One region of the Planococcus alkaliphilus genome, then DNA from elsewhere that is predicted to be linked to it. Evidence: riboswitches for the same ligand, from Rfam matches in the RefSeq annotation. Region 1 holds a riboswitch; each other region holds the start of a gene.

Region 1 (6,639 bases):
CAGGTGCAGGAACAACGCTAGATGCAACAATGAGAGGCATGAAAGTGGCGGTCGTGGAAATGCAGGATTTTGCTGCAGGCACAAGCAGCCGTTCTACCAAACTCGTTCACGGTGGGCTACGCTATTTGAAGCAATTTGAAGTGAAAATGGTGGCAGAAGTAGGGAAAGAACGTGAAATCGTTTATGAAAATGGACCGCATGTAACGACTCCTGAATGGATGCTATTGCCGTTTTATAAAGGTGGAACTTTTGGGCCGCTTAGTACAAATGTTGGCTTGCGCGTCTATGACTTTTTAGCAGGCGTCAAGAAAGATGAACGCCGTAAAATGCTGTCAAAAGAAGAGACTTTGCGCCGTGAACCTTTATTGAAAAAGAAAGACATTAAAGGCGGCGGCTACTACGTAGAATACAAAACAGACGATGCTCGCCTAACGATGGAAGTCATGAAAAAAGCGGTTGAAAAAGGCGCTTTGGCTATGAACTATGCAAAAGTCTCAAGCTTCATCTACCATAACGGCAAAGTGGTCGGCATCCGTGTAGAAGACCAGGTCGATGGTAAAATCCACGAAATCTATGCGAAGAAAATCGTCAATGCAGCAGGCCCATGGGTGGATACATTGCGCGACAAAGACCATTCTAAACAAGGTAAGACATTGCAATTAACAAAAGGAATTCACTTAGTATTCGATGGCCGCCGCTTCCCGTTGAAACAAGCAATCTATTTCGATATGCCGGATGGCCGGATGGCATTCGCGATTCCGCGTGAAGGGAAAGTGTATGTCGGTACAACAGATACAGTTTACAAACAGGACATTGCTCATCCGACGATGACTACAGAAGACCGCGATTATGTCTTGAAAGCGATCGACTTCATGTTCCCGGAAGTGGGAATCCGTACGGAAGATATCGAATCAAGCTGGGCTGGATTGCGTCCGTTGATTCACGAAGAAGGCAAAGACCCTTCAGAGATTTCACGTAAAGATGAGATCTTTGTTTCAAATTCAGGATTGCTGTCGATTGCCGGCGGTAAACTGACCGGCTACCGTAAAATGGGCGAAAGCATCGTCGATATGGTAGCTGAGCAATTGGAAAAAGAGCATGGCTTGAAATTCAAAAAAGTATCCACAAAACATTTGCCGATTTCAGGCGGCGAAGTTGGAGGGTCAAAAGGGTTCGTGAAGTTCTCTGAAGATCGGGTGCGTTTAGGGGTGAGCCGCGGTCTTTCTCCGGAAGCTGCACGCAAATTGGTTCAACGCTACGGATCAAATGTTGACCAAGTCTTCAATTTCTTATTTACCGGAAACGAAGAAGCGGCTAAAGAGGGAATCGACCCAATCGCTTTCGCTATGCTGCGCTACGCTTTGGAATACGAAGCAGCCTACAAACCGATTGATTTCTTCATCCGCCGTACAGGTGCATTGTTCTTCGATATCAACTGGGTACACGCCAATAAAGCGGCTGTAAATGCTTATATGGGCAAAGTGCTTGGCTGGACTGAGGAACAGGCAACAGCTTACAATAACGAGCTGGAAGGGCTTCTATATGAAGCTGTACATCCGGTTGAAGTTGGCGGAAGCCGTTCAAGTGCTTCTTTTAAAGCCGCAGTAAACTAATAAATTCATAGATAAACCGCTCTGATCGATTAAGATCAGAGCGGTTTTTTTGCGGGTGTACTTGGTTCTTACATGAATGGGATCGACTTCTCCTGATTTTCTAGCGATTTGCTGGCATCCTTAAAAATGATATAGTGGATAAAAGCGCAAGTATTCTGAAAAGAGACAGGAGCAAGACAATGACATCCAATGAACGGTTGAAGCGAAGTTTTCTCGAGAGTGAGCATCAGTTGGCTGGCCACGGCAAGCGTGATGTGAAGGTGCTGAAAGAGGCATTTGAGGGTATTGATGGAAATGTAGAAAGCGATATTTACGGCCAAGGAACGGTTATTGAAGAGTTTCAGGAGAAGATGGCGGAGCTGCTAGGAAAAGAAAGTGCAGTATTTTTCCCGAGCGGGACAATGGCGCAGCAAATTGCCTTGCGTATCTGGTGCGACGCGGCAGGCATTCGGAAAGTAGCTTATCATCCATTGAGCCATCTGGAGATCCACGAAGAAAAAGGGCTTCAAGAATTGCATGGAATCGAGTCTGTGCTGCTCGCTGATAAGGATCGCGTCATTGAGCTAGAAGATGTCCTCCAAATGGACGAGAAAGTGGCCTGTATGCTGTTGGAGTTGCCGCAGCGTGAAATTGGCGGGCAATTGCCAAGCTACAAAACTTTGGAAGAGATTTCGGATTATTGCCGCAAGAACGAGATCAAACTGCATCTGGACGGGGCGCGGCTTCTGGAAGTGCTGCCTTATTACGGTAAAACCGCAAGTGAAGTCTGCAGCCTTTTTGACAGTGTCTATATCTCGCTCTATAAAGGAATTGGCGGCATCGCAGGAGCGATACTGGCAGGAGATAAAGAGTTCATGGCTCAGTCAAAAGTTTGGAAACGGCGCCACGGCGGCGATTTGATTTCGCTGTATCCATATATCCTTTCCGCTGACTATTATTTTGACAAGCGATCTAAAAAGATGGCGATGTATCATGAACATGCAAAAGAACTGGCCGGCTTTTTCAATAGCTGTGAAGGGATTACCACTCTGCCCGTGGAGCCTGTATCGAATATGTTCCATGTCCATTTCAGCTATGCCAATGACACGATGGAGGAGCTGCTTGCTGAGCTTCACCAGGAAACGGGAATCGGGCTTACAAGCTACCTTAAAACATTGGAAAACGGCGGCAGCTCCTATGAAGTCAGCCTAGGTGATTTGTATGAAACTTTGCCGGCAGAGAAGGTAGAAGAGCTATTTGCCAAGCTTAATGAAAAAATGAAAACTCTTAAATAGAAAGAAGCCTGTAAAAGACAGTAAGCGTCTTTTACAGGCTTTTTTCTATTTATCCAACGTACCATTTCTTGTACACCGGTTCTAAGGTATATGCCAGCATATGCTCAACGATTTCCCTTTTTTCAGGCTGTTCGATTTCGACCCAATGAATCGTGATAGGTGCCTGGATCTCTTGGGAAAATCCGTGAGGGGCATGATTTGTCTTTTTCAGTTTTGCGAAATGGCGGCGTATGCGATTGTAGATTGGTGCTCCTTTTCCGATATAAAGGATATTTTGATTGGAGTCACAGAAAATATAGATGCCTTTAGCCATTCCCATATTCAATTTAATCTTGTTCAACAACATCGTGGTCTCATCATTTAAAAGAAAAGGAACATTTTCGATGGACTTCCAATTTTCATTATCGAATGCATAGTTTTCTTTTCTCAGAAGCTCATGAATCTTTTCTTTCATCTAATAATCCCCCTTATTTGTCGGTCGTAAAATTCATTTCTATTTCATATTTTCGACTTATCTGATTATTAGTTTAACCAATAAACGATTAATAAGCGAGAGCAGAAGTAAAAGTCATATTATTCAAATATATGGAAGCGCTTTCTAATCGGAAAATTAGGCTTTTCTAAGGAATAAAATATGCTACACTTGAAACAAGTGAATAATCATGCAGAAAAAAGGTGCTGATTCGTCAGTATAACAGGGAATCCGGTGCGAATCCGGAGCTGTTTCCGCAACTGTAAGTGCGTATGAAATAAGAAAATGCCACTGTCTTAGATGAGTGATCATCCGACGGGAAGGTTCTTAGAGTAAAACGATGCACAAGCCAGGAGACCTACCTTTTTTTGAACGTATTTTTACTCTTCGGAAGATAAGGGAATCATACGGCAACTTTTACAATTTGGGCTTTATAGACGAGCCGTTTAATTGGAATGGTGCCGCCCTTTTTATGAGGGCGGCTTTTTGCTGTTTATCTGAAGTGCGATGCGGAAGATTACCACTGAGTAAAGCAGGAGAAGAGGTGATATGAATGAAAAAAGAAATGCGCTATATTTGCTATCCATTCATGCGGGAGTCCGCATCTACAGTGGATTTTGAAATTCGCACCGATTCACTGACGACGCGCATTGGTGAAGCCATTTCGTTGACTGGAGACATTCCGGAAGTAGAGCGGGATCTTCGTTATTTACAGCCGATGGCCTATCATTTGAATGGTTCGGTGCGTGGCAAAATAGCAATTGACCAAGAAGACCTTGAAAAACTGAGCAGTTTATACGATTTTTACGTGGCAGAGGTGGAAGACAGTATCGGAAATTTTGTCTTGCCGCAAGGGAGTCAGGCTGCCTGTAGCTTGCATGTGTGCCGAAGCGAAGCGAAAAAATCAGTTAGGGCATTGCATAAAGTGAGTTTGGAGCGGGAAGTTCCCGAGATTTTATTTGATTATGCGCAATTGCTCGCTAACGTCTTATTTGTCATGGCAGTTTATACCAATCGCAAACACGGGGTGGAAGAGATTCCGTTCATCAGCAAATCCTATCCAACGAGACCGAAAAAGAAAGATGAGGAAAAGATAAAATGAAAAAATCCTATTTATTGAGTGGAACGCTTGCACTCGCTGTATTTCTCGGAGCCTGCCAAAGTGAGGAAAGTGCGGAAACAACTAATACTGCAGACAATGCAAACCCGGAAACGGAAGTGGCTGAGTCTTACGCAGTGACAGATGATTTAGGCAATGAAGTGAAGTTGGAAGAAATTCCGGAAACCGTCGTTTCGCTTATTCCGAGCAATACGGAAATCCTTTATGCATTAGAAGAAGGAGACAAATTAATCGGTGCCACAGATTTTGATAACTACCCGGAGGAAGCTTTGGAAGTTGAGCGGGTTTCTGATTCTGTGAAATTCAATGCAGAACGCATCATCCAATTGGATCCGGATATTGTCCTCGCTTATTCGACTGGCGGACCGACCGGGCTTGAGGTTTTAGAAGAAGCGGATATTCCGGTATTCGTCATCGAATCCGCCGCTTCGTTTGAAGATGTATATGGCGACATCGAACAAATCGCGCAAGTAATGGGAGTGGAAGAAAAAGGCGAAGAACTGATTGCTTCCATTCAAGGAGAAATTAAAGACGTCCAAGACAAGCTCGCTGAAGTTGAGCAAAAGAAAAAAGCTTACATCGAAATCAGCCCGTTGCCTGAAATCTATACAACTGGCGATAAGACCTTCCAACAGGAAATTTTGAATCACGCTCAAGTGGAAAATGTTTTTGCAGATTTGGAAGGCTGGCCGCAACTTTCTGAAGAAGAAGTGGTGAACCGGAACCCAGAACTGATTTTTACAACGGTATCCTATGTGGAGAACGCTGTAGATGAAATCAAAGCCCGCGATAGCTGGTCGGAAATTGCGGCTGTCCAAAATGAGCAAGTCTTCTTGTTGGATTCAGATATCACCTCACGTCCGGGGCCAAGAATCGGAGAAGCCGTGAAACTTGTAGCCGAAACCGCTTATCCAGATTTATTGAAATAAGTTCATTAAAACCACTGTCCGAAAAAAGGGCGGTGGTTTTTAAATTGATTAAATTTTCAGATAACTGGTATAATTTATAGCAAGCCATTGCTTAATTAGGAGAGGGAAGAGGGGGAAGCATGATTAAAGTGACTGTAGCTATTCCCATATACAACGACGAACAATTTATTGAACGCTGCATTGCCAGCATCCTGAATCAGACATTAGACCAGCAATTTCTGGAAATTATTTGTATAGACGATGGTTCTACTGACCAAAGCGGCGCCATCCTGGATCGCTACGAGAAAGAATTCCCGAATATTCACGTAGAGCATCAGATGAACTCAGGCTCTCCGAGCGGTCCGCGGAATAAAGCGATTGAACTAGCGAATGGCCAGTATATTTACTTTGTGGATGCAGATGATTTTTTAGGGGAAGAAGCGCTGGAACGAATGGTGGTGGTAGGAGAAAAATACGATAGTGATATTGTTGTCGGAAAATACAAAGGGGTGAATCGAGGCGTCCCGGAAGCGATTTTTTCAAAAAATCCGGAGTTTTTCTCATTTTACGGATCCAACGCGTTAACGACTATCAGCTCATTGAAGATGTTCAAAGTTTCTTTGCTTCATGAACACCAGATCCGTTTTTTTGAAGAAACCAATATTGGCGAGGACCATACGTTTACGGTCCCTGCTTATATCTGTTCGAATGGCATAGCCATCGTAAAAGACTATGACTGTTATTATGCGACCCGCAATCCAGATGCCATTAAAGTCCAATTGACAAAGCAGGAAAGGCCATTTTCGAAAGTCTTCCGTTTTATTCAGGCAGCGCTTCAAGCGATCGTTTCGCTTAACGTGGAAGAAAGCAAAATCAATCGCGGGCTTCAGCAGTATTGGGACCGGCTAATGAATTTCGAAATCATGTATGAAGTGAATAAAAAACTGGATTACTCCAGAAAAAAACAACATCTCGCCAGTTTAGCGCCTTTATTGAAAGATTATGGACCAGGCGAAAGCTTTCAATTCTTCACGCCTATCCAAAAAGTGAAATTCCGCTTATTGGAGCATGGGGAAGCAAATGAGTTAATGGATTATCTCGACAGCGAGAAAAAGCAGGAAGATCTGCAAGTTTACCGAGGAGAATTATACCCGGCCACGGATGCCGCTTTTAAAATAGCGATTGACGAGCGAATCAGTTTTACACATGTCAATAAATATACGGCTTGTGTCATCAATGCTTATATTAAAGG
Region 2 (6,639 bases), 830 kb from region 1:
GAAATTCTCTACCACGATTCCAGAAATCGGCTCAAAGATCCGTTTACGAAAGAAGCCATCCACCGCCACTTTTGGGAAACCATTTTTACGAGTATAGAGGAATTCAGCGATTTAGCGACGGCTGCTGATTTGCCGGTTTCGAGAACAGTCGTAATTGGCAGTTCAATGGGTGGTTTTATTGCCAACGGAGTATTTTCAAGAATGCCAAATTTAGCCGGAGCGGCCAGTATTAATGGCTCCGGTTCCTTTTTGTTCACTGAAAAACGCTTCCGGGAAATGGATGGCCGGCCAAAGCCGAATGAAAAAGAAGAGGCCAATCTTAGAGAATTCGATCCGAAGGGAAAGGGGATAGGGGCTTCTCCTATCTTACTGCTTCATGGAAGCGAAGACCGAACCATTCCGGTAGAGGGACAAAAAGATTATTACGGTTATTTGATTGAAAGAGGAAAGTCCAATGCTGAAATGAAATTATATGAAGGTATTAACCACCAATTTTCCGAAGAGATGGTCTTGGATTTAATCGATTGGTTAGCAGATTTGGGCATAGAAGAGATTATTTCCAAGAGCCTGCATCCAGACATCCGTCAACTTCTGGCCTATGCCACATCAGAGGAGCGGATAGAAGTGGAATATGCAGCCTATCAACACGATCCAAACCGGAGATTGTACGGCTTGAAAAAAGAAGGGAATTTTATAGGCTGTATTGGAGTCGAGCAAAAAGGACTCGGGCAGCTTGAAATTATCCATTTAGCTGTTTCTCCGGTAAATCGGAAAGCTGGAGCTGGAAAGGAGCTTGTGGAGTGGGTTTTCCGGACATATTATCCGAAGGTCATGATTGCCGAGACAGATAGCGAAGCTGTCGGTTTTTACAGCAAGTTGGGATTTGAGGTTCACAGCCTAGGTGAAAAATATCCAGGGGTTGAGCGTTTTCTCTGTAAACGAAGTTCGGCCAACTCTGAAGAACAAAATAAATGATTTTAATGTCTATATACTAAGAGCCCTTACTCATGGAGTAAAGGCTCTGTCTGTTTTTGAAGAAATTCTTCTTTGAACGATTCCGCGCTTTGTTCACCTTGTTTACGAGGCGGGCTCGCAAGGAAAGCGGCGAACATGCCAAGCAGCGGAAACAGCAAGATTCCCCAAAGAATTTCCCTATAGCCGCCGAACAGATCATACGCGATGCCGAGCGGCAATGGGCCGAGTGCTGAGCCGGTCACGATCATCGCCATTGAAATGCCGCTGATGCTGCCAATGTGCTTGCGCCCGAAATAATTCGGCCAGACGACAGCCATGACAATGCGTTCAACGCCCATGCTGACTCCCCAGATAAGCCCGAACACAATGGCCATTGCTAAGGTACTGGCGTTTTGAAGCAGCAGCAGAGAAACGATTTCTCCGAAAAACAGCAAGGCCAGCATATATTGCACTTTCACTTTTTCAAGCAGCATGCCCGTCAAAAAAGTCACAGGCAAACCGATCAAAGCAGTGATACTCAAAACGCTGGCAGCTGTTTCAAGAGACAATTCTTTTTCTTGGAAAATCGAAACTAAATGAAAAGTAAGGCCGGTATTAACAATGCCCGGAATGGCTGCACAAAACAGCAAAAGCCAAAACGCTTTTGTTTTGGAGGCTTCTTTCACCGTCCAGCTGATTTCTTCCACAGTCTTCTGCATCTTTCCTTGTTTTTTGGCGTCTCCATTATCAGGCAGCAAGCCCATGTCTTCCGGTTTGTTCTGAATCAGGAAAAAGGCCAGCGGGGTAAAGCAGATAATGATGATAGCGCCGAGGATCAGCCAAGAAGCGCGCCAACCAAAAGAACCGATCAGCCACACGTTCAGCAGCGGAAATGCGGCCGAACTGACCAAACCGCCGATTGCTGCGATGCTGATGGCTCGGCCTCTTTTTTTCACAAACCATTGAGGGATCAAGGAGCTTGAAATCAGCGCCATCGATCCTTGGCCCAATAAGCGGATGAAAAAGAAACCGATAAAGAGCATGACAAGGCTGGTGACAAAACTATTGAACATACAGGCAGCTGCAAGTGCCAAGGAAACAATGACGGCCATTTTGCGGGAGCCATTGCGGTCGATCAAACGGCCGATAAAGAACAGCAGAAATCCGGAAGCCAAAGTGGCCGCTGAATAGATGCCGGAAACCGTTGAACGGCTCCATCCAAATTCGTCTATGTAATAATCAATGAAAATCGAGTTGGAATAAGTTTGTCCGGGACCAGAAAAAAACTGGGACAGCGCAGCAAGCGCGATAATCACCCAGCCATAGTGAAAGGAATATCCTGTAATTTGTTTCATCGTACATCTCCACTTTTGATAGTAAACTGCTAATCTAAGGCTATTGATATATTGAAATCACAATTAATTATCATACCACCATTATTAATTAATGAAAGTCTTTTGTTCATGAAACAAAAAGAAAAAGGATTCAGAAATTAATTATTTCGAAAAAATGTATCGAAGCTGACTGCTTATGCATTTGAAAGGATTTTAAGGATTAAATGCAACAAGAAAAGGAAAAAGGTGTATGATAAATAGAGTTTCTGCATCTTTCAATAGGAAATTACCGAAACAAGTGAGTTAAGGATTCAGAGCAGCTTGACTTTAAAGGCCAGTGTCGAGTTAAATGAAAAAGACTTCTTTTTTAGCTGCTCACGACATGGAAGAGAAATTAGATAAAATAAAACGAATCGGACGATATGAACGATTTTAAGGAGAAAGAACAGAATGGGTTTGTGGGAAATTTTTGTTGCGATTGTACTGGGAATTGTGGAAGGTTTAACAGAGTTTGCGCCAGTTTCTTCAACAGGGCATATGATCATCGTTGATGACATCTGGCTAAATTCAAAAGAGCTGTTCAGTGAGCCGGTGGCGAATACATTTAAAGTTGTCATTCAGTTGGGATCGATTTTAGCGGTAGTGATCATCTTTAGAGATCGTTTTAAAGACTTGCTTGGCATAAATCGAAGCAAAACAGCTGAGAAAAAGCAGCGTTTGAGTTTGACGAAAGTAATTGTCGGGTTAATCCCGGCCGGAGTGCTCGGTTTGGCCTTCGAAGATTACATAGATGAATACCTCTTTTCGGTTGAGACCGTTATTATCGGTTTAGTGCTGGGTGCAGTGCTTATGCTAATCGCGGATTACTTTACTAAAAAGAAACCGCATATCGATACGGTTGACCAGATGACTTACAAACAAGCGCTTGGCATGGGGCTTTTCCAATGTCTTGGTTTATGGCCAGGTTTCTCCCGTTCAGGCTCGACTATTGCCGGCGGGGTTCTTTTGAAAATGAGCCATAAATCAGCAGCGGATTTCACCTTTATTATGGCAGTGCCGATCATGCTTGGAGCAAGCGGCTTGTCGTTATTGAAAAACTGGCAGTACATTACGGTGGACGCTCTTCCATTCTTTGTGGTCGGATTCATCAGTGCTTTTGTGGTAGCTTTAGTTGTTGTTAAATTCTTCTTGAAATTGATTGATAAAATCAAATTGGTGCCATTTGCGATTTATCGAATCGTACTTGCGGCCTTGATTTTTGTGATTTACCTGTAAGGGCTTGTAAAATCCAGATAGCTGGATTATAGTAAATAAATACAATAATTAGTGTTTAGATTTATTTTTGAACACTATATATAGTGTCGCCGATAATGATGGTGCCTGAAAAGGCTTAATAGGGAATCCGTGAAAATCGGAGCTGTACCCGCAACTGTAAGTGCTGACGAACTATGGAAAACCACTGTCCAATGGATGGGAAGGCCGTAGTGTAGGTGGAAGCACAAGCCAGGAGACCTGCCTCGTTATAAGTTTATGATCTTCTCCGGGAGCTGGGAGGTATAACGAAGGTACTCTGCAAGGAACAGTGGATTTCTGCTGTTTTCCGTTGGATTATTTGCGTTTATATACCCGTCTTCTCTCAGAGAAGGCGGGTTTTTTGTCTTTAAAACAAGTAATGGAGGATTGAGCTGCATTGGAAAAACAGATTTCGGCAAGCATTTCACGGACGGTGCAAACAAGACTCGTGCTGCCGCCCGACACAAATCATATGGGAACGATATTCGGCGGAACGGTACTGGCCTATATTGATGAAATTGCGGCAATTACCGCCATGAAACATAGCGGAAAAGCAGTAGTGACCGCTTCGATCGATACGGTCAACTTTTTATCTTCCGCTACAGTCGGAAATGTCCTTCTTTTGGAAGGGGTTGTAATTTCCACAGGCCGGACTTCGATGGAGGTCTACGTAAAAGCGGAATGCCAAAACATTGAAACAACTGAAAAAACCTTGACAACAACTGCGATTTTGACGATGGTGGCTGTGGATGATAAAGGCAAACCGACGCCGGTGCCGGCAGTGGTGCCGGAGAGCGAAAAAGAAAAACAATTATTCAAAAGCGCACAAGATCGGAAGCAGCAGCGCATGAAAATCAATGAATTTGCAAAGGAGCTGGTTTGAGATGAATCCCATCGTTTATTCGGAAAAAGACACAGTTGAAAAAGCCATCCACCGGGCGGAAAAAATTTATAACTTGGATGTTGCACCTCTTCTCGCGAAACTGGAAACACTTGGACATGAAGCAAAAGCCGAACAATCGCTTATATATGCACTCAACCGGATTTCCATGGCAGAACCGGATTGGACATTTGTAGCGGCTGAACTGTATTTAGAAGAATTGTATGAAAAAGCTGCAAAGAACCGGAACTATCCGGCACAAGATAAATACGGCGACTTTTATAAGTTGGTGAAGAATTTAAGTGAAGTCGGCATCTATTCGAGCGACTTGATGGAAAGTTATTCCGAGGAAGAAATCAAGGAGCTGGGCAAGGAAATCGATGCTGAGCGGGACTTGCTGTTCAATTATATCGGCCTGTTTTTATTGGCAGACCGCTATGTGGCGAAGGATTATGAAGGAAATATCCACGAATTGCCGCAGGAGCGCTTCTTGGTCATCGCGATGACTTTGATGCAAAATGAACCACGAGAAAAACGGCTAGATCTGGTAAAAGAAGCTTATTGGGCGATGAGCAACCTTTATATGACGGTGGCAACACCGACCTTATCCAATGCCGGCAAGAGCTTCGGGCAGCTGTCTTCCTGCTTTATCGACACGGTCGACGATTCGCTCGACGGCATTTACTTAAATAACTGGGATATTGCCCGCCTAAGCAAAGACGGAGGCGGCATCGGCATTTACTACGGCAAAGTCCGCGCGCTCGGATCGGACATTAAAAAATTCAAAGGCAACTCATCCGGAGTCATTCCGTGGATCCGCCTTGTCAACGACACAGCAGTCAGTGTGGATCAGCTTGGACAGCGCCAGGGTGCGGTCGCTATTTACTTGGACGTCTTCCATAAAGATATTATGAACGGTTTCCTGGATTTGAAAACGAACAACGGCGATGAGCGTCGGAAAGCGCACGATATTTTCACGGGAGTTTCGATACCTGATTTATTTATGGAAAAGTTGAATGAAAAAGATGACAACGGCCGGAGCATTGGCGAGTGGCATACCTTCTGCCCGCATCAAATTAAAAGCGTTATGGGCTGGAAAGATGAACACGGGACGGCACTTGGACTTGAGGATTTTTATGATGAAAACGATGTAAAGCATTTTACTGAAAAATACGAGGAAGCGGCAGCGAATCCGCTATTGCCGCGAAAAACTTACCGGGCGATGGATATCATGGCGCGCATCATGGTATCGCAGCTGGAAACCGGGACACCCTATATGTTCTACCGCGACGAAGTGAACCGGCAAAATCCGAACAAACATATGCGTGGAAAAGGGCGAACGTCGATTTACTGCAGTAATTTGTGTACCGAAATTGCGCAGAACATGTCAGCGACAACTATCATGAAAGAGTACACCGACGAAGACGGCAACCTGGTCATGATCCGGAAACCGGGCGACTTCGTTGTCTGCAACTTGTCGTCGATCAATTTGCCGCGTGCGGTGAAAGCGGAAGTGCTGGAGCGTCTCATTCCGATTCAGATGCGCATGCTCGATAATGTCATCGACTTGAATACGATTTCTGTCGGGCAGGCGGATGCGACGAATAAAAAATTCCGTGCTGTTGGATTAGGAACTTTCGGATGGCACCATTTGCTCGCACTTGAAGGCATCCACTGGGAATCAGAAGAAGCCGTAACGTTCGCTGATAAGTTATATGAAGAAATTGCCTACCATACGATCCGCTCTTCCATGGAACTTGCCAAGGAAAAAGGTGCTTACCGCGAGTTCAGCGGCTCGGAATGGCAGACAGGGGAGTATTTTAAACGCAAACAATACACAAGCGGCCGCTGGACCGGTCTGCAAAAAGAAATCACTGAGAACGGCGTTCGCAACGGCTGGATGATGGCAGTCGCGCCGAACTCGTCAACAGCAAAAATCGGCGGTTCAACGGACGGCATCGATCCATTGTACGCAGTCGAGTATGCAGAGGAAAAGAAAAACTTCAAATTCAAAGTGACAGCACCTGACTTGAACCACAATACGTACGATTACTACCGCCGAGCCCGCCATGTCCTGGACCAGAAATGGAGCATCCGCCAGAACGCGGCACGCCAGCGCCATATCGACCAAGGCATCAGTTTCAATTTGTATGTTCCGCATACGATCAAAGCAAAAGA
Region 3 (6,639 bases), 280 kb from region 1:
TAATATAAAGGTTATCAATCGACAGGAAGGCGGAAGCATTTTGAAGAAATTCGTGAAAATCAAACTGATAACTAAAATCCGCCAACCGGATGTTGAAGAGCAAGTGTTGGAAATGCGGTCGGAAGGCACAATGACGGTTAAAAATAACCGGCTTTATTTGCAATATGAAGAGCAGCTTGAAGAGCTCAGCATCCGAACCACAGTGAAGATCAGCGATGATGAAGCAGTAATCATGAGAAGCGGAGGCTTGCAGATGCGCCTGCCGTTTTTATTACATAAAGAGCAAACGGGGAATTTAACGAACGAACAGGGGTCTTTTATGCTGACGACGAAAGCGCACGAATTGTCAGCAAGCGATACGCGTTTCAAAGTTCGATACGATCTGGCAATGGGCTCGTCCCATGTCGGGGAATACGAAATGGAAATACAATTTACGGAGGGTAAATCATGAATGCAGTAGAAAAAGTTCAACAGGCCATCAAATTGGCCATCAGTGAAGCGGTTCAAAAAGCCGAATTAACAACCGAACCAATGGAAATCCATTTAGAATCTCCAAAAGACAAAGCGAATGGTGATTATGCAACGAATATCGCCATGCAATTGACGCGCATCGCTAAAAAAGCACCGCGTGCGATTGCGGAAGCGATTGTGGAAAACCTGGATAAAGAATCAGCGAATATTGAAAAAGTGGAAATTGCAGGACCCGGCTTTATCAATATCACGATTAAGAAAGACTATTTACTGGATGTCGTCAAAACCGTATTGGAGCAGAAGGAAGATTACGGCCGCACCAATTCCGGCGCAGGCGAACGCATTCAAGTCGAGTTCGTTTCAGCAAACCCGACTGGCGACTTGCATCTTGGCCATGCCCGCGGTTCATCTGTCGGCGATTCGCTTTGCAATGTACTGGACCTTGCAGGCTATGACGTTTCACGTGAATATTACATCAACGATGCCGGAAACCAAATCAACAATTTGGCGCTTTCGATCGAAGCCCGTTATTTTGAGGCATTAGGAAAAGGCGACAGCATGCCGGAAGACGGCTATCGCGGACAAGACATCAAAGATATCGCGGAAGATCTTGTAAAAGAACACGGCGATAAATTTGTTGCGATGACGCACGAAGAGCGTTTTGAAGCTTTCCGCAAACACGGCTTGAAAGTGGAATTGGCGAAGCTTCAGAAAGACCTTGCGGATTTCCGCGTGGAATTCGATGTGTGGTATCCGGAATCATCCCTTTATGAAAATGGCAAAATCGATAAAGCATTAGCAAAACTTCGCGAAAATGGCCATGTCTATGAAGAAGACGGTGCTACATGGTTCCGTTCAACGGCATTCGGAGACGATAAAGACCGCGTATTGATCAAGAACGACGGATCTTACACGTATTTGACTCCAGATATCGCTTACCATGAAGATAAATTGCAGCGTGGATTTGATAAATTGATCAATATTTGGGGCGCTGACCACCATGGCTATATTCCGCGTATGAAAGCGGCAATCGAAGCGCTTGGCTACGACCGCGACACGTTGGAAGTGAACATCGTGCAGATGGTCCAGCTTTACAAAGACGGCGAGAAGATGAAGATGAGCAAACGTACCGGCAAAGCGGTAACTATGCGTGAATTGGTTGAGCTGGTCGGCTTAGACGCAGTCCGTTACTTCTTCGCGATGCGCTCAGGCGATTCGCATATGGACTTCGATTTGGATTTGGCCGTTTCCCAGTCCAACGAAAATCCGGTTTACTATTCGCAATATGCACATGCCCGCATCTGTTCGATTGTGCGCCAGGCAGAAGAGCAAGGTTTCACAGCTTCAACTGACCATCTGGAATTATTGTCATCAGAAAAAGAAGTGGATGTCTTGAAGAAAATCGGCGATTTCCCGAAAGTGGTTGCCGATGCCGCAAAGCTGCGTGCACCGCACCGCATCACGACGTACATCCAAGATCTTGCTTCGAACTTCCACAGCTTCTATAATGCCAATAAAGTATTGGATGTGACGAATGAAGATTTGACGCGTGCACGTCTGGCATTAATTACAGCAGTTAGAACGACGATTGCGAATGCGTTAAAAGTGATCGGCGTTTCTGCACCGGATAAAATGTAAACTTTCTGTTTTTAAACTGAATATGTATAATGAAAATGAATCAATTGAATAGTTGAAATCATAAAGGTGCCTATGTGTAACAGCATAAGTTAAAAGGGAAGCCGGTTCGAATCCGGCGCGGTCCCGCCACTGTAAGTGTGAGCAATCTGTTGATGCCACTGGAGCAAGACTCCGGGAAGGAACAGAAAGCGCCGAGCACGAGCCAGGAGACCTGCCTTTATGAAACGCCCCATAAGCCTGCGAGGACCGGCTGGATGCATAGTTTTATTATGCCGTCCTTTCATCCCTCCGCAGTTTTATGCGGAGGGATTTTTTATTTCGAACGCAATAATACCAACAAGAGAAAAGGGGATACAGCAATGAAGAAGTTTTGGAAGTTTGGAATGAGTGCGGGTATGGCGGCTTTGCTGCTGGCAGGCTGCGGGGAAGAGGCGGCACCGGCAGAAGAACAGGACATAGAAACACCGGCAGAACCGCCCAAAGAGGTGGTAGAAGTTGAATTCCCGGTGACTTTGACGGATGCTGTCGGCGAAGAAGTGGTGATTGAAGAAGAGCCGGATGCGATTGTCTCGATGGTGCCTTCTAATACGGAAATCGCTTATGAACTGGGATTGAGTGAAAAAATGGTCGGGGTTTCCGATTTTGATAATTATCCGGAAGAAGCGGCAAGCGTTGAGAAAATTGGCGGACAGGAATTCAATGTGGAAAAAATCATCAGCCTGCAGCCCGATATCGTATTAGCGCATGAATCGAATTTAGGAATCGGAGACGCGGGGTTGCAGCAGCTTCGAGATGCTGGCCTAGATGTATTTGTAGTTGAAGAAGCGGCCACTTTCGATGAAGTTTTTGAAACGATGACCATCATCGGCCAAGCGACCGGCACCATGGAAGAAGCGGATGCGCAAATTTCAGAGATGGAAGCGCAATTGGACGAAATCGAAGAAATGTCTGCAGAAGTAAAAGAACCGAAAAAAGTATTTGTCGAAGTGGGAAGTACGCCGGAAATCTATACGACCGGAACGGACACGTTCATAGACGAAATGCTGTCAACGATCAATGCTGAAAACATCGCCGGCGATCAGGAAGGATGGGTCAGCATGGATCCGGAAGCGATCGTCAGCAGCAATCCGGACGTAATTGTTACTACTGAAGGAGCATACGTACCAAATGCGGTCGAGCTCATCATGGGACGCAATGGTTTTGCTGAAATCACGGCAGTACAAGACGAGGCGGTTTATAACCTCGACTCGGACAAATTGACACGCCAAGGCCCACGAGTGATAGAAGGATTGCTGGAGCTTGCACGAGCAGTATATCCAGAGGTATACGGTGAATAAAAACCTGATCGCCTACACGATATCCCTCATTTTATTGGCGGGAGCTGTAGTGTTGGGTGTAACGGTCGGCACGGTAACGATTTCGCCGCGGGTGCTATGGAATCCATCTTCGGATGAAACAGCAGCTAATATCCTTTGGAATATTCGGATGCCGCGTGTGGTTTTGGCAGGCCTTGTCGGAGCGGCGCTGGCCATTGCGGGGGCAGCTTTTCAAGGGCTGTTGAAAAATCCATTGGCCGATCCTTACACGTTAGGAGTGTCTTCCGGCGCCTCAGTAGGTGCCGTAACGACGCTCTTTTTCGGCATTACCATTCCTTTTTTAGGAATTTTCACCTTACCGGTCATCAGTATGGCGGGCGCGCTGGCCACGATGTTGGCTGTCATGGCATTTGCCAAATTAGTGGACCGTTCGATGAAGATGGAAACGGTGATTTTGACTGGAATCATTTTCAGCTCTTTTCTCGGCTCGGTCATTTCTCTGATGATTGCTTTGACGGGGGAAGAGCTGCGCCAGATTATCGGCTGGCTTCTTGGTTCAGTTTCCATGCGCGGTTGGCCTTATGTGCAGATGGCGCTGCCGTTTCTCTTAATCGGATCGTTTCTGTTATGGCTGAACCGCAGAGAGTTGAACGCCATGCTATTTGGGGAAGAACGGGCACAGCATCTCGGCGTCAATATCAAAAGGAGCAAAATGATGATTTTGGTCAGCGGTTCGGTTCTGACTGGTGCAGCCGTTGCCGTTTCCGGAACGATTGGATTTGTCGGGCTCGTGGTTCCGCATATGGTTCGCTTGCTGTGGGGATCGGACCATCGCCATGTGCTGCCGCTGTCCTTTATCAACGGAGCCGCATTGCTGATCGTCTGTGACTTAGTTTCACGTACGATCATTTCGCCGACGGAACTTCCGATTGGCGTGATCACAGCCTTTATCGGTGCACCGGTCTTTGCTTTTATCTTTTTCCGCCAACGCAAAGGAGTGGCATAATATGTTGAAAATAAACAACTTAAGCGGCGGATATGGGGATCGGAATATTGTCCAGAACGTCTCTTTTTCCGTAGCGAAAGGAACCATGCTCGGCATTTTAGGTCCGAACGGCAGCGGCAAATCGACCTTAATGAAGTTGATCAGCGGGGTATTGCCGGCAACTGCCGGGACAGTCGAAATCGGCGGCAAAGAAATTGGCGCATTCCAAGCAAAAGAATTAGCGAGAGAGATGGCTGTTTTGCCGCAGCTTCACGCCCATGCTTTTGCCCATACGGTCCGTGAAACGATTTCGCTTGGCCGCTACCCGCATCAAAGCGGCTGGTTTTCTTCCTGGTCAGCGGAAGATGAAAGCGAAGTGCAAGAAGCGATGCGCCTGATGAATATCGGCCAGTATGAAAAGACGCAAATTGACCAGCTGTCAGGCGGAGAACAACAGCGTGTTTTTGTGGCGCAAGCTCTAGCCCAAAATGCCCGCGTTCTATTATTAGACGAACCAACCAATCATTTGGACATTAACCACCAAAAGGAATTATTAGACACGATTAAAAAACAGGCAATCGAAAAAAATCTGACAATCGTTTCGATTTTCCATGACATCAATATTGCCTCCATGTATTGCGACCAGCTCTTGCTATTGGATCAAGGGCAGATTGTCCGCATGGGCGAACCGCACGAAGTTGTGCGGGAACAAGATATCGAAGCGGTTTACCATACACGCGTCAGCAATCATCCCCATCCAGAGCTTCCAAAGCCGCAGATTACTTTACTGCCTGGGGTGGAACGCAAAACAGCCGCTGTTAAAATAGCAGCAGCCGATTTTCTGGTTTCTCCTGAAATGGTCGTCTACCAAAGTGAAATGCCTTTGAAAACCGTTTCTTCCGCGGTGATTAATGCGGGAGCGGGCTGGTTCCGTACCTTTATCAACCGCCACGTGGATATGGATTATAATATCGACGACAGTGTCCAGGAAATGACCGGTTTCATTGAGAGCAAAGGCTATAAGCCGACAGAAACAGTCGGGATGATGACGGCTGTCCGAACAGAACATGCGGTTGTGAAAGAATATCAGGGAGATTTCGGATCGGTTGTCATTGCCGTGACTGCAGGTGTCGGAAATGCCGTCGATGTCTCAAGGGCGGTTGACCGGGAAATTGGCGTCGGCACCATCAATACGTGGATTATGGTCAATGGCCATTTATCGGATGAAGCGTTTATCCAGGCGATGATAACAGCGACAGAAGCCAAGACGAAAGCGCTTCATCAAGAAGAGGTAAAAGATCCATTGACGGGCACGATCGCTACCGGAACATCTACAGACAGCTGCCTCGTCTCTGCTACTCAGCAAGGCGAATACTTGCCTTATGCCGGGCCGATTACGGAACTGGGCAAATTGATCGGTACGGGTGTATTTGAATGTACGTTGGAAGCGCTTGAATCCTACCGGCAGGCGAAACGGCAATGACGGCGCATGTCTTAGCCATTGCCCTTGGTATTTTAATCGACCGAATCATCGGAGATCCCGAGAATTGGCCGCATCCGGTTCGCTGGATCGGATCGCTCATTATGAAGCTGACTCGAAAGTTGAACCGTGCGCCACATGCGTTTCGCAATGGTTTCTTGCTAGTCGCTTTAATGGCTGGCGGTGCTTTTGCGATTGCTTATCTGATCGTCAGCTTAGCTTATGAAGTGCACGGAATAGTGGGCTTCTTTGTTGAAGCTGTATTGATCGCGGTAGGACTCGCACAAAAAAGCTTGAAGGAGGCAGCAGAAGAAGTGCATCAGCCGCTTTTGCGGAAGGACTTTTCAAAAGCACGCGAAAAGCTATCCTGGATTGTCGGTCGGGATACCAGGCACTTGAACGAAAGCGAAATCACAAGAGGCGTAGTCGAAACCGTTTCCGAAAATACAAGCGATGGCGTCACGGCTCCTTTGTTTTGGGCGTTCTTGCTGGGTGCACCCGGGCTGTGGATGTATAAAGCGGTCAATACGTGCGACTCGATGGTCGGTTATCAAAACGAGCAGTTTAGCCGATTCGGCTATGCTTCTGCCAAATTGGACGATGTGCTGAATTTTATCCCGAGCCGGATTACGGGAGCGATTATTCTATTGTCTACGCGAAATAAAAGAGGGCTCACCTTACGTCAGCGTTTTGCTGAATGGCTGATCGATGCTCCGAAACATCCAAGTCCGAATAGTGGCTGGCTAGAA

Evidence for each region. Region 1 has a riboswitch for cobalamin ahead of AC2EXB_RS14140 (hypothetical protein). Riboswitches for the same ligand answer to the same signal wherever they lie in the genome.
Region 2: it holds a riboswitch for cobalamin, as region 1 does, so the genes downstream of both, AC2EXB_RS18220 (acyl-CoA thioesterase) here and AC2EXB_RS14140 (hypothetical protein) in region 1, are expected to answer to the same signal.
Region 3: it holds a riboswitch for cobalamin, as region 1 does, so the genes downstream of both, AC2EXB_RS15350 (ABC transporter substrate-binding protein) here and AC2EXB_RS14140 (hypothetical protein) in region 1, are expected to answer to the same signal.

What each region holds. Positions count from the first base shown of each region.
Region 1 covers NZ_CM168060.1:2,660,375-2,667,013, reverse strand. The annotation lists gene AC2EXB_RS14155 (glycerol-3-phosphate dehydrogenase/oxidase) at 1-1,613, shown strand, start outside; gene AC2EXB_RS14150 (threonine aldolase family protein) at 1,793-2,887, shown strand; gene AC2EXB_RS14145 (GIY-YIG nuclease family protein) at 2,937-3,341, opposite strand; cobalamin riboswitch at 3,543-3,739, shown strand; gene AC2EXB_RS14140 (hypothetical protein) at 3,913-4,461, shown strand; gene AC2EXB_RS14135 (ABC transporter substrate-binding protein) at 4,458-5,408, shown strand; gene AC2EXB_RS14130 (glycosyltransferase family 2 protein) at 5,528-6,639, shown strand, end outside.
Region 2 covers NZ_CM168060.1:3,485,510-3,492,148, reverse strand. The annotation lists gene AC2EXB_RS18235 (GNAT family N-acetyltransferase) at 1-975, shown strand, start outside; gene AC2EXB_RS18230 (MFS transporter) at 1,002-2,309, opposite strand; gene AC2EXB_RS18225 (undecaprenyl-diphosphate phosphatase) at 2,739-3,563, shown strand; cobalamin riboswitch at 3,645-3,822, shown strand; gene AC2EXB_RS18220 (acyl-CoA thioesterase) at 3,979-4,464, shown strand; gene AC2EXB_RS18215 (ribonucleoside-diphosphate reductase subunit alpha) at 4,466-6,639, shown strand, end outside.
Region 3 covers NZ_CM168060.1:2,939,891-2,946,529, reverse strand. The annotation lists gene AC2EXB_RS15360 (YwiB family protein) at 41-451, shown strand; gene argS (arginine--tRNA ligase) at 448-2,109, shown strand; cobalamin riboswitch at 2,157-2,342, shown strand; gene AC2EXB_RS15350 (ABC transporter substrate-binding protein) at 2,469-3,446, shown strand; gene AC2EXB_RS15345 (FecCD family ABC transporter permease) at 3,454-4,431, shown strand; gene AC2EXB_RS15340 (adenosylcobinamide amidohydrolase) at 4,433-5,893, shown strand; gene cbiB (adenosylcobinamide-phosphate synthase CbiB) at 5,890-6,639, shown strand, end outside.